DNA from 2 places in the Halorhodospira sp. 9622 genome. Region 1 is predicted to be linked to the other one. Evidence: predicted binding sites of a transcription regulator. Region 1 holds the regulator's gene; the other holds the start of a gene.
The links. Region 1 encodes FliA, which starts transcription of late flagellar genes. Its sites were predicted from a motif close to GCTAAAGTTNNNNNNNNNNCNGCCGATA; they were not measured.

Region 1 (5,713 bases):
GTCCTCGCCGTGGGTCTCCAGCGTGACCTCCTTGTCGAGCTGCCGGGCCAGGTCGCGGATCACCCGGGGGAAACGGCCGAAGACCTTCTTGATCGGCTGCATGCGCGTCTTCATCACCGAAGACTGCAGGTCGGAGGTGACCAGCTCCAGATCGCTGACCGCCTGGCCGAGGCGATCGTCGTCGAGCTCGTTGCGCAGGTTGGAGAGGCGGTTGCGCACCAGCACCAGCTCGCCGACGAGGTTCATGATCTCGTCGAGCTTGGCGGTATCCACCCGCACCGAGGCCTCGACCTTGTTGCCGCCACCCCCGGCATCGGCACCCGTGCCACCCTTGTCGGCACCGGCACCGCCACCGCCCCCACCACCCTGGCCGCCGCCGGCGGCCGGCTTGCGGGCGGGGGCATCGGCCTGCGGCGCCGCCGGGGTCGACTCCGCCGCAGCGGCCGGCTCGGGCTCCCGGGGGGCCGCCGGCGCGTCGGCCGCCTGCGGCTCGCCTGCCTGCGGCTCGCCAGCCGCGGCCGCGCCGGGTGGGGGCGGCGCCGAAGCGCTTTGCGCATCGTCGCCCGCGCCTTCGACCGCCGGCGGCGACGCGTCCTTGCCGGGCGCTGCTCCGGGGCCGTAGAGGCTGTCGAGCAGCTGCTCGAACTCCTCCTCGGTGATCTCGTCGTCCCCGCCGCCCGAGGCCGGTTCGGCGGCCTCCGCGGCCGGATCCTCGGCCACCGGCTTGCCCTGGTGCTGACCTTTGCCGTGGAGCTCGTCGAGCAGCTGCTCGAACTCAGCGTCGGTGATCTCGTCGCCGCCTCCGGAGGTGGCGGCCTCGTCGCCGTCGTCCAGGGCGGTGAGCAGCTCATCGAACTCGGCGTCGCTGTCGTCGCCGGTCTGCTCTTGCTGGGAGGCCGGCTGCTGCTCCTGCGCTGCCCCTGCGGCGGCGGCCGGCGGCGCACCGGCATCCGCCTGCTTGAGCCGGTCGAGCTCCTGGAGCAGCTCCGCCGAGGCCGGTTCCGGGTCGCTGCCGTTCTCGATCTGCCCGAACTGCGCGACCACCACATCGAGCGCGCGCAGGACGGTGTCCATCAGCTCCGGCGAGACCTGCTTCTCGCCATTGCGCAGCAGGTTGAAGACGTCCTCGGTGCGGTGGCAGACCTCAACCAGCGGATCGAGCCCGAGGAACCCGGCGCCCCCCTTGATGGTGTGGAAGCCGCGGAAGACCGAATTGAGCAGATCCTGGTCCTCGCCGTGCTGCTCCAGATCCACCAGCTGCTCGCCCAGCCGGTCGAGGATCTCCCGAGACTCGACCAGGAAGTCCTGCACGATGTCGTCGTCGAGGTCGATGGCCATGCTCGGCCTCCGCTGTTGTTGGGCTTCTCGGTGCCCGGGCTAAAACCCCAGGCTCGACAGGAGATCGTCCACTTCGTCCTGCCCGCTGACCACGTCGTCGCCACCCTTGCCGGGCATGGTCGGCCCCTCGCCGCGGCGCATCCGCTCGCTGGCCACCTCGGCGTCCTCGGCCGGCCGGGTGGAGGGCTGCTGGCCTTCCTCCTCGAAGCGCTGCCCGGAGATGCGCACCAGCTGGACCAGGTTCGACTCGACCTCCTCGACCAGGGCGATGACCTTGCGGATGATCTGCCCGGTCAGGTCCTGGTAGTCCTGGGCCATCAACGCCTCGTTGAGCTGATCGCTGATCTGCCGACTGTCTGCCTGGACCCGGTTGAGGAAGCCATCCAGCTCGCGGGAGAGCTCGCGGAAGTCCTCGACATTGAGCTCGCGGCGCTGGAAGGCCTGCCAGCGCTCCGCCAGCCGTGCCCCCTCCTCGGCCAGCTCCTGCGCCAGCGGCGCACTGCCCTCGATCACCGTCAGGGTGCGGTGGGCGGCCTGCTCGGTCATCGTGATGACGTAGTTCAGGCGCTCGCGGGCATCGGGGATCTCCTGGGAGGTGATATCGGCCAGGCGCTCGTCGTAGTTGAACGCCTTGATCGCCTCATGCAGATCCCGGGTCAGCGTCCCCAGCTCGCGGAAGAGCTCGGTCTCCCGCAGGTGGGTCAGGTCGTCGATGACCGTCTGGGCACCCTCGCTGTCCCCGGCGTCGACGTGCTCCAGTAACTGCTGCGCGGCGCGGCGGTACGCCTCGAGGTCGGCGCCGCTGCTGCCCTGCTCCCGGCGCATGCTGCTCATCCCCCGCCTGCCTGGACCCGCTCGAAGATCTTGTCGATCTTCTCGCGCAGCGTCGCCGCGGTGAAGGGCTTGACGATGTAGCCGTTCACCCCGGCCTGCGCCGCCTCCATGATCTGCTCGCGCTTGGCCTCGGCGGTGACCATCAGCGTGGGCAGGTCCTTGAGATTGGCATCGGCACGGACGTGCTTGAGCAGTTCCAGACCGGTCATGCCCGGCATGTTCCAGTCGGTGATCAGAAAGTCGATCCCGCCCTTCTGCAGGATGGGCAGCGCCGTGTTGCCGTCGTCGGCCTCGACCACGTTGTTGTAGCCGAGTTCGCGCAACAGGTTCTTGATGATCCGCCTCATCGTGGAGAAATCGTCCACAACGAGGATCTTCATGTTCTTGTCCGCTGCCACATTGCCCCCCTATCTCGAGGCCTTGCCAAAGCCGTGCTACGCCGTTCGTTCCTGCTGCTCGCGCCGCCACTCCCCGAGACGGTTGCGCAGCTTGAGCATGATCCGGCCGTGGATCTGGCTGACCCGCGACTCCGAGACCCCGAGCACCTCGCCGATCTCACGCAGGTTGAGTTCCTCATCGTAGTAGAGCGCCATGACCAGGCGCTCGCGCTCGGGCAGCTCCCGGATCGCCTCGGCCAGCTCGCCCTGGAACGCCTCGTCCTGCAGCATGGCCAGGGGGCCGGGGTCGTGCCCGGCGGGCTCGTGGGGCTCGCCGGTGCCCGGATCCTCCTGGTCGATGCTGAAGACCTTCGCCGAGGACACATCCTGCAGGATATTGTGGTATTCCGCCACCGAGATCCCCAGGGCCTCGGCCACCTCGTGGTCGCGGGCATCTCGCCCGGTCCGGTGCTCGATGCTGCGGATGGCTTCGGCCACCTCGCGGCCCTTGCGGTGGACCGAACGCGGCGTCCAGTCGAGCCGGCGCATCTCGTCGAGCATGGCGCCGCGGATGCGGATGCCGGCGTAGGTCTGGAAGCTCGCCCCCTGGGAGGAGTCGTACTGGCGCGCCGCCTCGAGCAGGCCGATCATACCGGCCTGGATCAGGTCCTCGAGCTGCACGCTCGGCGGCAGGCGGCTGGCCAGATGGTGGGCGATCCGCTTGACCAGCGAGGCGTGGCGGGTGACCAGATCCTCGTCGCCCTGCTGTGCCACCGCGGTGTACATCGCGTGACCATTCATCAGGTCACCTCTCCCCCCATGCTGCTGTATTCGATCAGTCGCTCGACGAAGAACTCCAGGTTCCCGGTGGCCCCCGAGGGGGTCGGCCACGCGTCGATTCGCCGCGCCAGATCACCGAACGCCCGCGCCGAGGGGCTGTTCGGGTAGGTCTCGACCACCGGCTGCTGCTTCTGCACCGCCCGGCGTAGGCGATCATCCTCCGGGATGGCGCCGATGAAGTCCAGGTTCAGGTCGAGGAAGCGCTCGGTGGCCACGGCCAGCTTCTGGTGCAGCATCTGCCCCTCGCGGCGGCTGCGCACGCGGTTGGCGACCAGGTGGAAGCGCTCGACCCCGTAGCGGTTGAGGACCTTGATCAGGGCGTAGGCATCGGTGATCGACGAGGGCTCATTGCAGGCGACGATGACCAGTTCGCGGCAGGCGCGCACGAAGCTGACCACGCTCTCGGAGATGCCCGCCGCGGTGTCGACGAGCAGCACATCCACCTCGCGCTGGAGCTCGCTGAAGCAGCGGATCAGCCCGGCGTGCTCGGCGGCGGTGAGCTCGGCCATGCGCTGGGTGCCCGAAGAGGCGGGCACGATGGTAAAGCCGCCGGGGGCCTCGACGAGGACCTCATCGAGGCTCGCCTCGCCGGCGAGCACGTGGGAGAGGTTGAGCTTGGGCGACAGGCCCAGGGCCACGTCGACGTTGGCCAGCCCCAGATCGGCGTCGAAGAGCATCACCTCCTGGCCCATGCGACTGAGCGCAGTGGCCAGATTCACGGAGACGTTGGTCTTGCCGACCCCGCCTTTGCCGCCGGTGACGGCGACCACCTTGACCGGTCTGGTTTTCGCCATCCTGCGCAACCCCGCCGCCTGATCGAGGCCTGGCTCTGTCAGGAACATGCGCCTCCCCCACCGAGAGCCAATGCCAGGGCTTCCTCGTCGGCCTCCTGAACGTGCTCGTCCAGCAGCGCACACGCCCGGTGCACGAGTGTATCACCCCTGGCCGCCTGAAGGTCTTCCGGCACCCGCTGCCCCACGGCCAGATAGGCGATAGGCAGCTTGGTGCGCAGGGCGCAGGTCATCGCCCCGCCCAGGCTGGAGGCCTCGTCGACCTTGGTGAAGATGCAGCCCACCGGCTCGGCGCCGGCGAAGGCGCTGACCGATTCGGTCAGCGTCGCCATCTGGGTGGCCGCTGAGAGCACCAGGTAGGTCTTCACCAGCCCCTCGGCGCTGCCCAGGGTCTTGAACTGCTCGGCCAGACGCACGTCGCGCTGGCTCATGCCCACGGTGTCGATGAGCACCAGGCCGCGGTCCATCAGATCGTCGACGATGGTCCGCAGCTCATGGCGGTTGGTGGCGGTGTAGACGGGCACATCGAGGATGCGGGCGTAGGTCAGCAGCTGGTCCTGGGCGCCGACCCGGTAGTTGTCGGTGCTCACCAGTGCCACCTGCTCGCGGCCGTGGCGCAGGGCGTAGCGCGCCGCCAGCTTGGCCACCGTGGTGGTCTTGCCGACGCCGGTGGGGCCGACCAGGGCGTAGACCCCGCCGCGGTCGACGATCTCGTCGCCGGCGATGGGCAGGTGCCGGGCGATCAGGGCCAGCGCCTTGCGGAAGGCGGTGTCGGGGTTCTCGTCGCCGCCAATGTGATCGGCCAGCTTGCGGCTGACTTCGGTGCCCATGCCGAGATCCGTGAGCCGTTTGATCACCGTGGCTCGGGCCGGGTGGCGGTGACCCATGCGGTTCCACTCGAGCAGCGAGAGCTGGTTCTCGAAGAGGCTGCGCAGGGTGCGGATCTCCTCGCGCATCTCCTGGAAGGCCGGCTCCTCCTCGACGCGACGGCGGCTCGCACCGGAGCCACCCGCGGTAGACGGGCCCTCCTGGTTGCCGGCGCTGGCCGCCTCGGCGGCGGCCCCCATGGCGGCGGCGTGCTCGACCCCGCCGAGCCCCTGGCCCCGGTCGCCACCGGGCTCGCCGCCGCTGGCCGCCCCGCCCCGACCACGCGCCGGCCGGGAGGCCGGCTCGCGTCGCGGCTGCTCGGCGCGCTTGCGCTCCACCTCCTGGTGCTCGCGGCTGAGGGCGTCGAAGAGTTCGGCGTCCTCGTCGGCGCCGCCGACGCGCAGATCGATACGCGGCTCGCGGCGCTCGCCGCCGCCGGCGCCGCTGCGCTCCTGGCCGGAACTGCGATGGGCGGCCGCGTTGGCACGGGCCCGCTCCGCCGCGCCGGTGTCGATGCGCGGCCGCCCGCGGGACGGGCCGCCCCCCTCACGCTGCGGCAGGGCGTCGTCGGCCACCGCACCACCGGCGCGCAGACTGCGCAGGCGGGCCAGGGCCGCCTCGCGAGCACGGCCGGCCTCATCCTCGGCCGGCTCCGCCTGCCCGGAC
Region 2 (5,713 bases), on a different contig from region 1:
GTCCGCGGCACCGACGACGTGGTCCGTCAGATCCCCCCGGAAGAGATGCTGGCCATCGCCGCGCGCATGCGCGAGGTCCAGGGGCTGCTCTTCAACGGGGAGGCCTGAGCGTGGCCGGAACGCATCCGCCGCCGGAAGGGTCCACCGAGCAGGCCCCCTAGCGATACCTCGAAAGGTGACCCGATATGGTCTCACCGCTGGATCAGATGCCGAACATGCCGAGCCAGATGGACGTCGGCTCCGGCATCGACACCAACAAGATGGTCCAGGACCTGGTCCAGGCCGAGCGGGCGCCGACCGAGGAGCGCCTGGGTCGGCGGGAGAAGGAACTGCAGCAGAAGCTCGAGGCCATCGGGCAAATGCGCGGGAGCATTGGCGAGCTCCAGGAGGCCGTGCAGGGGCTGGGCGACCCCAGCGCCTATTCGGGCATTGAGGCGGAGTCGAGCAATAGCAGCGTGGCCGGGGTTTCGGCCAGTGAAGAGGCGCGTCCCGGCCAGTACGACGTCGAGGTGGAGCAGCTGGCGCGGACCCAGCGCATCGCCACCGCCAGCGGGGCGTTTGAGGACAGCGCTGATCCGATCGGCACCGGCCGTCTGGTGATCACCGACGGCGAGGGCACGGAGCAGGCGGTCACCATCGATGAGGAATCGTCGACCCTGCTCGGTATCCGCGACGCCATCAACACCCAGGCCGAAGGGGTGCGCGCCTCGGTGGTTGATGACGGTGCCGGGCCGCGGCTGGCCCTGGCCACCGAGCAGACCGGCCAGGCCAACGCCATTGCCCAGATCCGCGCCGAGCAGGATCCCGAGGTGGATCAGGGCGATCTCTCTGCTCTGCAGTACAACGTGGCGGATCCCCAGAGCGGCGAGCCCGCCGGTGCCTTTCAGGAGATCCGCCCGGCCACCGACGCCGTGGTGACCATCGACGGTATGCGCGTCACCCGCTCCGAGAACCGCATCGAGGGGGCCATCGAGGGTGCCACCATCAGCCTCAAGGACGAGGGGCGCAGTCGCGTCTCCATCGAACAGCAGACCGGGCTGGCCGAAGAGAATATCCAGCGTCTGGTCGACTCGTTCAATCAGGTCCGGGCGCAGCTCAACCAGCTCTCGGACTACGACCCCGAGACCGAGAAGGCCGGCCCGCTGCAGGGGGACCATACCCTGCGCAACCTCCTCTCGCAGCTGAGCCGGTCCCTCAACGAGCCAGTGGAGGCCCTGGACGGGGCGCCGATTTCATCGTTGGGGGATCTCGGTGTGCGCACCAACCGGGACGGCACCCTGGAACTCGATGGCGAGCGCCTGCAGCAGATGGTTGGCGAGCACTCGGAGCTGGTCACGCGCATGATGACCGACCCGGAAAGCGGGGTGATGTCGCGGTTGGAGGGGGTGCTCGACAACGCCCTCGGCCGCGACAGCGTGATCGACATGCGCACCGAGGGGGTCGAGCGCCGCCTCGACGGTATCGCCGACGATCGCGAGCGCCTCGACCGGCGCATGGAGCGGCGCGAGGAGCAGCTGCGCAGCCAGTTCTCGCGGATGGACTCGCGGGTCGCTGAACTCAATCAGACCTCGGAGTTCCTCGAGCAGCGCCTGGCGGCCATGAACAGTCGGGATTAAGCGGTCAGAAGCTTCCGGAACGGAGGTTCCGCCCTCAAGGATCATGGGTAGCAGCCGCTAAAAGGATAGAGCGTGAACCAACTACCCCCAAGAGTAGGAACGGGATATGAGCATGCATCGCGGCATAAACCAATACCAACAAGTCGGGACCTACTCCAGCACGGCCTACGCCGACCCTTACCGGTTGGTGCAGTTGCTCATGGACGGGTTCCTCGACCGAGTCGCCCAGGCCCGCGGCGCCATGGAGCGCCAAGAGATCGCCCTCAAGGGCGAACTGATCAGCAAGTCCATCTCCATCCTGGACGGCCTGCGTTCCGGGCTCGACCACGAGCGTGGTGCAGAGATCGCCGGCAACCTCGAGGAGCTTTACACCTACATGCAGCGCCGCCTGGTGGAGGCGAACGCCCAGAACGAGGTCCAGCACCTTGATGAGGTCGCCTCGCTGATGCGCGAGATCAAGAGCGCCTGGGACGCCATCCCGCCGGAGGTGCGTACCCGCGACGCTGCCGAGGCGGCCGCCGCCCGCGGCGAGTAGGGGGGGGCGCGTGGGCGGCGGCAGCGCCAAAGGCGGCGACGGGCGGGCGGCGGTGGCCGCCTCGGCCCGACGCCTGCTGGAGCTGTCCCGGCAGATGCGCCGTTGCGCAGAGGCCGGGGACTGGGACGGGGTCATGGAGCGCAATGGACTGCGCCAGGCGCACGCCCGCGGGTTGCCCGAAGACCCGGACCACCCCGGCGCTGACCTGGCCCGCCGCGCGCTGGCCCAATCGCTCGAGTGCGACCGCGCGGTCCGGGCGCTGATGGAGGCCGAGCGCGACCGCCTCGGCGCCGCCTCGCGCGACGAGCAGCACCACCGCGAGGTCCACGACGCCTACTCGCGCTGTTCCGGCTAGGAAACACCTTGCCGGCGCCTGTGTCGTTTTTTTGACGGCCTGGTTAACCCGGCGTAAACTCGCCCCCTCGCAGACAGGCGATCCGTCATCGGAGGGGAGCGTTGGTTCAGGTCCTGGTGGTCGACAGCGACGCGGAGCGCCGGTCGGGTGTCGAGACGGTGCTGCAATTCCTTGAACACGAACCCATCCCCGCCGAGGCCGGCGATGCCGGCGGCGCCGCTACCCGCCACCCTGGGCTGGCCGCGGCGCTGGTGGGCATCGACGGACAGGAGCGCGCCTGCCTGCAGCGGCTCGTCGATAGCCGGCCCGAGCTGCCCGTCTTTCTCATTGCGCCGGATGCCGATGCGCGGCGCCGTGGCGGTGATCCGCAGCACGGTGTCCTCGGGGTGCTCGATCTGCCGCTGCGTCAGGGCCAGCTCACCGCCGCCCTGCGTCAGGCCCTGAGCCACAACGTCCGCCACCGCGAGCACGGTGCCGCCGGGCGGGCGCCGCGTCTGGCCGGCGAGAGCCGCGGTGTGCAGCGGGTTACCAGCCTCATCGAGCAGGTGGCCGACACCGACGCCAGCGTGCTGATCCTCGGTGAGTCGGGCACCGGCAAGGAGGTGGTGGCGCGCAACATCCACGCGCGCTCCTCCCGTCGGGCGAGACCCTTTGTGCCGATCAACTGCGGGGCCATCCCCGCCGACCTGCTCGAGAGCGAACTCTTCGGGCACGAGAAGGGCGCGTTCACCGGCGCCATCAGCGCCCGGCAGGGCCGTTTCGAGATGGCCCAGGGCGGCACGGTCTTCCTCGACGAGATCGGGGACATGAGCATGCACATGCAGGTCAAGCTGCTGCGCGTGCTCCAGGAGCGGACGTTCGAGCGGGTCGGCTCCAACAAGCCCATCCACGCCGACGTTCGGGTCATCGCCGCCACCCACCGCAACCTCGACACGGGGATCCGGGACGGCAGCTTCCGCGAGGATCTGTTCTACCGGCTCAACGTCTTCCCCATCGAGATCCCGGCCCTGCGCGAGCGCCCCGGGGATATCCCGGTGCTCGTCGAGGAGATCATCCGGCGCATCGAGGACGAGGGGCGGGGTTCGGTGCGGGTCAGCCCGGCAGCCATGTCCTGCCTGTCGGCCTACCACTGGCCGGGCAACGTGCGTGAGCTGGCCAACGTGGTCGAGCGTCTGGCCATCCTTTGCCCCTACGGCGATGTGGGGGTCGAAGACTTGCCCCGGAAGATCCGGGAGGCGGCCCGCGAGGAGCTGGAGGATGGCGGCGCGCCTGCGGGCGCCCCGGAGCCCGTCAACGGACAGGCCGGGGTGCCGCTGCCGGCGGTGGACTGGTCCGAGGGCATCGATCTCAAGGGCCACCTGACCGAGGTGGAGCAGGAGCTGATCCGCCAGGCCCTGGTGGAGGCCACGAATGGGGTCGTCGGTCGGGCTGCCCGGCTGCTCGGGCTGCGTCGTACCACGCTGGTCGAGAAGCTGCGCCGGCTCGACGTCGAGCGCCCCGCCTGAGCCGGCACACTCGGGCCGCCGGTCGGCAAGCACCGACCGTCAAGCGGCAAGCGGTTGCCGGCCTTGCCGGTCGACAGAACTTTGACTGCCGGTGCCGCCCGCGGCGGCGGCAGCGCCTCGCCGGCCGCGTGGAATCCGGCGTTTAGCGCACCACCCCACCCCTGGCACGCCCCTTGCTTCAGAAGGGGCCGCCGCGGGGTACCACCGCGGCGCGGATTTGCGCTGAGGGGGACAATCCATATGGGTCAGCAACGCGTGCTCGTGGTGGCCCGCGAGCCGGGCCGCCGCAGCGAGCAGCGGCGCCGCCTGGACGACGCCGGGTTCGTGACCGCCGAGGCGGAAGACACCGGCTCCGCCCACGAACTTCTGGAGCAGGGCGGGATCACTGCCGTCGTCTGCTTCGAGGACGCCGGCGACGGGGACAACTGGCGGGTGCTTACCCGGCACCCTATGGCTCCGCCGGTGATCGTCATCTCCGCCCGCGCCGAGGTCAGCGGCGCCGTCGCCGCCATGCGCGACGGGGCGGCGGACTACGTCGCCGAGGAGGCCCCGGCCGGCGAGCTGGCTGCCGCCGTGGCCCGGGTCACCGACGCCGGTCCCGAGCTGGTGGCCGAGGATCGCAGCAGCCGTCAGCTGATGGCGCTTGCCCAGCGGGTCGCCGGCAAGGACGTCACCGTCCTGCTGACCGGCGAGTCCGGGACCGGCAAGGAGATCTTCGCCCGCTACATCCACGAGCGCTCGCCCCGTGCCGATGGCCCCTTCATCGCCGTCAACTGCGCGGCGATCCCCGAGAACATGCTCGAGGCCCTGCTCTTCGGCTTCGAGAAGGGCGCTTTCACCGGGGCCAACCGGGCCCACGCCGGCAAGTTCGAGCAGGCGCAGGGCGGCACGCTGCTGCTCGACGAGGTCTCGGAGATCGAGCCGGGGCTCCAGGCCAAGCTGCTCCGGGCCCTGCAGGAGAAGGAGATCGAGCGCCTCTGCGGGCAGACGCCGATCCCGCTCGACGTCCGCGTGCTCGCCAGCAGCAACCGCGATCTGCGCGAGGCGGTTCGCAACGGGCGCTTCCGAGAGGACCTCTTCTATCGTCTGCACGTCTTCCCGATCCATCTGCCGCCCCTGCGCGAGCGCGCCGCGGACATCATCCCGCTCGCTCGCTCCTTCGCCCAGAAGTACGCCCAGCTTGGCGGCGGCTGCGGCGCAGACTTTACCCCCGAGGCGGAACGGCTGCTCATCCAGCACCCATGGCCGGGCAATGTCCGCGAGCTCGAGAACGTCGTCCAGCGCGCGCTGATCCTCGCCGAGGGCAGCGCCATCGATGCCGAGGCGATCCGTTTCGAGCCCGTCACCGTCAGCGCTGGTGCCGACGCTCCGAGCACCGGGGAGTCGGCGGGCGCGAGCGCTCCGGTCGCCGGGGTCGCCGCGGCGGAGGGCACCCCCGGCCCGGCGGTGCGGCCGGAGGCCGCTGCCGGCCAGGGCGCGGCAGCGACCCTCGAGGAGGATCTCAAGAGCCGCGAGTACCGCCGTATCCTCGAGACGCTCGACCGGGTCGGCGGCAACCGCAAGGAGGCCGCGGCGCGGCTGGGGATCAGCAGCCGCACCCTGCGCTACAAGCTGGCGCGCATGCGTCAGGAGGGCGTCGAGATTCCCGAGCGCTCCGGGATGCTCTACGCCTACGGCAACTGAGGTCGCGCCATGTCGGATT

Region 2: a site for FliA is predicted at 1,649-1,676, ahead of fliS (flagellar export chaperone FliS). Genes of this name have one in related genera too.

What each region holds. Positions count from the first base shown of each region.
Region 1 covers NZ_JAJNRE010000019.1:13,193-18,905, reverse strand. The annotation lists gene LRG07_RS10500 (chemotaxis protein CheA) at 1-1,338, opposite strand, end outside; gene LRG07_RS10495 (protein phosphatase CheZ) at 1,378-2,163, opposite strand; gene cheY (chemotaxis response regulator CheY) at 2,169-2,552, opposite strand; gene LRG07_RS10485 (RNA polymerase sigma factor FliA) at 2,607-3,350, opposite strand; gene LRG07_RS10480 (MinD/ParA family protein) at 3,350-4,183, opposite strand; gene flhF (flagellar biosynthesis protein FlhF) at 4,222-5,713, opposite strand, start outside.
Region 2 covers NZ_JAJNRE010000015.1:6,356-12,068, reverse strand. The annotation lists gene LRG07_RS09380 (flagellar protein FlaG) at 1-108, shown strand, start outside; gene fliD (flagellar filament capping protein FliD) at 186-1,616, shown strand; gene fliS (flagellar export chaperone FliS) at 1,729-2,151, shown strand; gene LRG07_RS09365 (flagellar protein FliT) at 2,162-2,506, shown strand; gene LRG07_RS09360 (sigma-54 dependent transcriptional regulator) at 2,608-4,011, shown strand; gene LRG07_RS09355 (sigma-54 dependent transcriptional regulator) at 4,252-5,694, shown strand; gene fliE (flagellar hook-basal body complex protein FliE) at 5,704-5,713, shown strand, end outside.